Regions from separate parts of the Streptomyces sp. NPDC008125 genome, predicted to be linked through region 2. Evidence: riboswitches for the same ligand, from Rfam matches in the RefSeq annotation. Region 2 holds a riboswitch; the other holds the start of a gene.
What was found. Region 2 has a riboswitch for S-adenosylmethionine ahead of thrC (threonine synthase). Riboswitches for the same ligand answer to the same signal wherever they lie in the genome.
Positions count from the first base shown of each region.

Region 1: it holds a riboswitch for S-adenosylmethionine, as region 2 does, so the genes downstream of both, ACFZAX_RS18960 (aminotransferase class V-fold PLP-dependent enzyme) here and thrC (threonine synthase) in region 2, are expected to answer to the same signal.

Region 1 is NZ_JBIBHR010000010.1:173,471-176,869, forward strand. Features, by position in the region: gene ACFZAX_RS18960 (aminotransferase class V-fold PLP-dependent enzyme) at 1-1,339, opposite strand, end outside; SAM riboswitch class IV at 1,511-1,628, opposite strand; gene trpD (anthranilate phosphoribosyltransferase) at 1,719-2,783, opposite strand; gene ACFZAX_RS18970 (cytochrome b N-terminal domain-containing protein) at 2,911-3,399, opposite strand, start outside.
Region 2 is NZ_JBIBHR010000003.1:182,605-186,003, reverse strand. Features, by position in the region: gene ACFZAX_RS06090 (MoaD/ThiS family protein) at 1-7, opposite strand, end outside; gene thrC (threonine synthase) at 37-1,329, opposite strand; SAM riboswitch class I at 1,348-1,475, opposite strand; gene ACFZAX_RS06080 (glucosyl-3-phosphoglycerate synthase) at 1,630-2,604, shown strand; gene ACFZAX_RS06075 (trehalose-6-phosphate synthase) at 2,756-3,399, shown strand, end outside.

The DNA of each region.
Region 1 (3,399 bases), on a different contig from region 2:
GCGCGCCCTCGCTCACCAGCTCGGTGACGGCGCGGACGAAGCGGTCCACGTGCTCGTCCGGGGTGCCGGCGCCGAAGCTGACGCGGATGGCGTTCAGGGAGCGCTCGCCCGGCTCGGCCTCCGGCGCGCCGCACTCGCCCGGGTCCTGCGGGTCGCTGCCGAGCAGGGTGCGGACCAGCGGGTGGGCGCAGAACAGGCCGTCGCGGACGCCGATGCCGTACTCGGCGGAGAGCGCGGCGGCGAAGTGGGAGCTGTTCCAGCCCTCCACCACGAAGGAGATGACGCCGACGCGCGGGGCGTCGTCGCCGAAGAGCGAGAGCACCTTGACCTGCGGCACCTCGGCGAGACCGCCCCGGACCCGGGCGACCAGCCGCTGCTCGCGGGCGACCAGGTTGTCGAAGCCTGCCTCGGTGAGGGCCTTGCAGGCGGAGGCGATGGAGTAGACGCCGATGACGTTGGGCGAACCGGCCTCGTGGCGGGCGGCGGTGGTGTGCCACTCCACGTCCACGCCGCCGTCGGTGCGCCGGGCGACCTTCTTCGAGGCACCGCCGCCGGCCAGGTAGGGCTCGGAGTCCTGGAGCCAGTCGGCGCGGCCGGCGAGGACGCCGGAGCCGAAGGGGGCGTAGAGCTTGTGGCCGGAGAAGGCGACCCAGTCGACGTCGAGTCCGGCGATGTCCACCGGGTGGTGCGGGGCGAGCTGGGCGGCGTCCAGCACGATCCGGGCGCCGTGCGCGTGGGCGGCGGCGGCCAGTTCCTTGACCGGCCACAGCTCGCCGGTGACGTTGGAGGCGCCGGTGACGCAGACGAGCGCCGGGCCGTGCGGGTCGCGGTCGGCGAGCGCGCGCTCCAGGGTCTCGACGGCCTGCTCCGGGGTGCGCGGCGCGTTGAGATAGGTGACCTCGGCGTCGCGCCAGGGCAGCAACGAGGCGTGGTGCTCGGTCTCGTACACGAACACCTCGCAGCCGGCCGGGATCACGGCCGCCAGCAGGTTGAGGGAGTCGGTGGTCGAGCGGGTGAAGATCACCTGGTCGCCGGGGCGGCAGCCGAGGAACTCGGCGACGGTGGCGCGGCTGTTCTCGAAGAGGTCGGTGGAGAGCTGCGAGAGGTAACCGGCACCGCGGTGCACGCTGCCGTAGTACGGCGCGTAGGCGGCGACGTCGTCCCAGACCCGCTGGAGCGCCGGGGCGCTGGCCGCGTAGTCGAGGGCCGCGTAGGTGACTTCGCCCCCGGTGACGAGAGGGACGGTGACGTCCTTGCCGAGGACCGGCAGCGGGGCGCAGTCCGCGTCGGCGAAGGCGGCGGGCGCGGAGGCGTTGAGGGCAGCAGAAGACACGGACATGACGAACTCCCGTAATACGCAGGCGAATTCACCGAGCCGGCGGGTACGCGGCAGCACGGTGCAAAAGGTGGAAAGGTGCGGAGAAGGGCGTTGCGCCCTATCGCATTCGCGTGCTCACAAGAGGCTCCCTAGGGACCAGGACCCCGGGGGCTGGCATTCGGGATGCCGAGGGGCCCGCGCTTGCCGCAGACCTCGCTGCCTACGGCCTGGTCTTCACCCGGGGCACCCCGCCACGGACGGAGGGTTGCCGGACAGCGGGCCGGGGCCGTAGTCGCTGTCACTCATGACCTGCCAGCATCTTGCCATACGTGTCCACGAACGCAAGGGCGCAGTCCGCGATACGGACTGCGCCCCTTCGTACGCGTACGGGCAGGGGAGCTCAGGCGTTGCTGGCCGCCACCCAGCGCTCCAGCGCGCGGTGCGCGGCCCCGGAGTCGATGGACTCGGCGGCGGCGGCGATCTTGGCACCGATCTGCTCGGTGAGCGTGCCCTCGCCCGGGTCCAGCGCCACCAGCGCCGCTGCGGAGTTCAGCAGCACCGCCTCGCGCACGGCCCCCCTCTCGCCGTCCAGCACCCGGCGGGCGACGTCCGCGTTGTACGAGGGGTCGGCGCCGCGCAGCGCCTCGACCGGCACCAGCTCCAGCCCCACGTGCCGCGGGTCGAAGGCCTCCTCGCGCACCTCGCCGCCCCGGACCACCCAGACCCGGGAGGTCGCGGTGGTGGTCAGCTCGTCGAGGCCGTCGTCGCCGCGGAAGACGAGCGCGGAGTTGCCGCGCTCGGCGAGGACGCCGGCCACGATGGGCGCCATCCTGAGGTCGGCGACGCCGACGGCCTGGGCGCGGACGTGGGCCGGGTTGGTGAGCGGGCCGAGGATGTTGAAAGTGGTCTGGGTGCCCAGCTCCTTGCGGGCCTTGGCCGCGTACCGCAGGGCCGGGTGGAACTTCACCGCGAAGCAGAAGGTGATGCCCGCCTCGGCGGCCACCTCGGCGACCCGCTGCGGGGTCAGCTCCAGGTTGACGCCGAGCTTCTCCAGGACGTCGGAGGCGCCGCTGGCCGAGGAGGCGGACCGGTTGCCGTGCTTGACGACCTTGGCCCCGGTACCGGCGATCACGATCGCGGACATCGTGGAGATGTTGACCGTCTTCGCGAGGTCACCGCCGGTGCCGACGATGTCGACCGAGGGCCCAGGCACCTCGATGGTGCGGGCGTGCGCGTACATCGCGCGGACCAGGCCGCTCACCTCGGCGACCGTCTCGCCCTTGGACCGCAGCGCGATGGCGAAGCCCGCGATCTGCGCGTCGGTGGCGTCCCCGCTCATGATCCGGTCCATGGCCCAGGCGGTGTCGTCCGCGCCGAGGTCCTGGCCGCGCAGCAGGGGCGTCAGTACGCCGGACCAGGAACGGTCCGCCGCGCTGTCGCCGCCGTCCGGGGTCACCACGTTCATGGTCCGCTCCAAGATTTTCCACAGCCGGAAAGGGGGTGTCCGTCCACCCTATCGGGGCCCGGGAACGACGAAGAGCCCCGTCCGGCGAATGGACGGGGCTCCTCGCTGTGGCGATCAGTTCAGGCGATCAGTGGTGACCGTGGCCGCTGGTGATCTCCTTGTACTCCTCGACGGTGGGCTTGGCGATCTGGTTGTGCTCGCCGTAGTAGCCCTTGCTGAGCTTGGCGCGCAGCTTCGTGAGGGCCGAGACCTTGCGCTCGACACCGTTCTCGTCGACCGTGGGGCCGATCTCGAGCGGGGTGTACTGCTCGTGCGCGGTGAGGGTGTGCAGCTGGCCCGGGCTGAGCGGCTCGTGGACCTCCACGAACTCGCCGTGCGGCAGGCGCTTGATGAGCCCGGACTCGCGTCCGTGCAGCACCTTCTCCTTGTCGCGGCGCTGGAGGCCGAGGCAGATCCGCTTGGTCGCGATGAACACGAGCACCGGGACCACGAAGAACCCGACCCGCACGAACCAGGTGATGGCGTTGATCGACAGGTGGAAGTGCGTGGCCCACAGGTCGTTGCCGCCGCCGACGAGCAGGACGAAGTACCAGCTGATCCAGGCGACACCGAACGC
Region 2 (3,399 bases):
CGCTCATGGGGATTGCCTTCCTCGGTTCTCGGGTGGTCAGTGGGCTGCGAGACCCGCGTCGCGGAACGCGTCCAGGCTCGGGCGGATGGTCGCCGTCAGGCCGGTCGTCGGGGAGACGGCGTCCAGGGTCTTCAGGCCGTCGCCGGTGTTCAGGACGACGGTGGTCAGGGTCGGGTCGAGCAGGCCGGCCTCGATCAGCTTCTGCGTCACGCCGACGGTCACCCCGCCCGCGGTCTCCGCGAAGATGCCCTCGGTGCGGGCGAGCAGCTTGATCGCGTCGACGACCTGCTCGTCGTCGACGTCCTCCACCGCGCCGCCGGTGCGGCGGGCGATGTCCAGGACGTACGGGCCGTCGGCCGGGTTGCCGATCGCGAGCGACTTGGCGATCGTGTTCGGCTTCTGCGGGCGGACCACGTCGTGGCCGGCCTTGAAGGCGGTGGAGACCGGGGAACAGCCCTCGGCCTGGGCGCCGAAGATCTTGTACGGCTTGTCCTCGACGAGACCGAGCTTGATCAGCTCCTGGAGCCCCTTGTCGATCTTGGTGAGCTGGGAGCCGGACGCGATCGGGATGACCAGCTGGTCCGGGAGCTGCCAGCCGAGCTGCTCGCAGATCTCGTACGCGAGGGTCTTCGAGCCCTCGCCGTAGTACGGGCGGAGGTTGACGTTGACGAAGCCCCAGCCCTCGCCCAGCGGGTCGCCGATGAGCTCGGAGCAGAACCGGTTCACGTCGTCGTAGTTGCCGTCGATGCCGACGAGTTCGCCGCCGTACACCGCGGCCATGACGACCTTGCCCTCTTCCAGGTCGTGCGGGATGAACACGCAGGAGCGGAAGCCGGCCCGCGCGGCGGCGGCACCGACCGCGCCGGCGAGGTTGCCGGTGGAGGAGCAGGAGAGGGTGGTGAAACCGAAGGCGCGGGCGGCCTCGACGGCGATCGCGACGACACGGTCCTTGAAGGAGTGCGTCGGGTTGCCGGAGTCGTCCTTGACGTACAGGGCGCCGGTGACGCCCAGCTCGCGGGCGAGGTTGTCGGCCTTGACCAGCTTGGTGAAGCCGGGGTTGATGTTGGGCTTGTCGGCGACGTCGGCGGGCACCGGCAGCAGCGGCGCGTAGCGCCAGATGTTGTTCGGGCCGGCCTCGATGCGCTTCTTCAGCTCCTCGGGGGAGCCGCCCGGCAGGTCGTACGCCACTTCGAGTGGCCCGAAACAGGACGCACAGGCGAAAATGGGACCGAGTTCGAAGCGTTCGCCGCACTCGCGACAGGAAAGCGCGGTGGCGGGACCGAGGTCCACGGACGTGCCGGAATTCGCTGCAATGGTCTGAACAGCCATGATGGCGGAGGCCCTTTCTCCTCATCTTCCTCGCGACGCATTTCGCCGCAAGACGGAATTGGCACCTTCCCCACCGTGGCCTCGCGGCCGGCGGGAGGGTTGCCGGGACTTCAACGGGCCGTTCCCTCAGTCCCTCTGGATGAGCGCTATGGCACTGGACCGTGCGATCCAGGCGTTTGTCCGCCCTCCGACCCCGAGATGCGAAGGCGGTGAGCGTTGTTCAAGACTGTAACCGAAGCACCCGACGGTTGAGGTAGTCGTCCGAACCGCGAGATGGATCACACGCAGGGAGTATCGCCCGTGCTGGATGAGGTCGACAGCTGGCTGAACCGCCGTTCCTGGGCAGTCTCCGACCGTCCGCTGGACCGCCTCCTGGCGGCCAGGAGGCGGTACCCGCGGGGCTCCTCCGTGAGCGTCGTCCTGCCCGCGCTGAACGAGGAGGCGACGGTCGGCGACATCGTCCGGACCATCCGCCACGAGCTCATGGAGCAGGTCCCGCTCGTCGACGAACTCGTGGTGATCGACTCCGGTTCCACCGACGCCACCTCCGCCGTCGCCCGCGCGGCCGGAGCCCGGGTGGTGCACCGCGACGCGATCCTCCCCCGGATACCCGCCGTCCCCGGCAAGGGCGAGGTGCTCTGGCGGTCGCTCTTCGTGACCAGCGGCGAGATCGTCTGCTTCGTCGACGCCGACCTCAAGGACTTCTCCGCCGATTTCGTCTCCGGCATCATCGGCCCGCTGCTCACCGACCCGGGCATCCAGTTCGTCAAGGCGATGTACGACCGGCCGCTGGAGACGGCGGACGGCCACGCGCCGGCCGGTGCGCCCGCGCAGGGCGGCCGTGTCACCGAACTGGTCGCACGCCCGCTGCTCAATCTGCACTGGCCGGAACTGGCCGGCTTCGTCCAGCCGCTGGGCGGCGAGTACGCGGTCCGGCGCCCGCTCCTGGAACAGCTCGCGTTCCCGGTCGGCTACGGCGTGGAGCTGGGGCTCCTGGTGGACGCGCTGCACACCGTGGGGCTCGACGCCCTGGCCCAGGTCGACGTCGGGGTCCGCCGCCACCGCCACCAGGACGGGCAGGCGCTGGGACGGATGGCCGCCGCGATCTACCGGACCGCGCAGCTGCGGCTCTCCGTGGGACATCTGGTGCGCCCGGTGCTGACCCAGTTCGAACGCAACGAGGACGGTTTCCGGCCACACACCTACGCGGTGGACACCGAGGAACGGCCGCCGGTCCGGGAGATCCCCGAGTACACCGCGAGACGCGCCGCCTGACCCGGCCCGGGTTCTCCCGCCCGGCTGCACGGCACGAGGTGCCGCCCCACCCGGCGCGGCCCCGCGTCGAGCACACCGCGAGACGCACCCCCCGACCCGGACCGGCCTCGAACACGTTTGGGGGGTTACGTATCGGGCTAGGTTCCGCTACATGGTCTCCGAGCACGCCGCCCAGGTCCTCGTCGCGTCCAATCGCGGCCCCGTGTCGTACACGCTGAACGACGACGGTTCCCTCGACTCACGCCGCGGCGGAGGCGGGCTCGTCTCCGGGCTGAGCGCCGTCGACGACAAGGTGTGGGTCTGCGCCGCACTCGGCGACGGCGACCGCGAGGCGGTCCGGCGCGGGGTCGGCGAAGAGGGCGTCCGGATGCTGGACATCGACGCCGCCGTGCACGCCGACGCGTACAACGGCATCGCCAACTCCGTGCTCTGGTTCGTCCACCACCTGCTCTACCAGACCCCCGTCGAGCCGGTCTTCGACGACGAGTTCCGGCGCCAGTGGGCCGCGTACGAGACGTACAACCGGGCCTTCGCCGAGGCGCTGGCCGAGGAGGCGGGCGAGGGCGCCGCCGTGCTGGTGCAGGACTACCACCTCGCGCTGGTCCCCGGGATGCTCCGCGAGCTCCGCGCCGACCTGCGCATCGGCCACTTCTCGCACACCCCGTGGGCGCCGGTGGACTACTTCCGGCTGCTCCCCGACGACATCGGCGAACAGCTGCTGCGCGGCATCCTGGGCGCCGACCGGGCGGCTTTTCTCACCCGCCGCTGGGCCGACGCGTTCATCGGCTGCTGCAC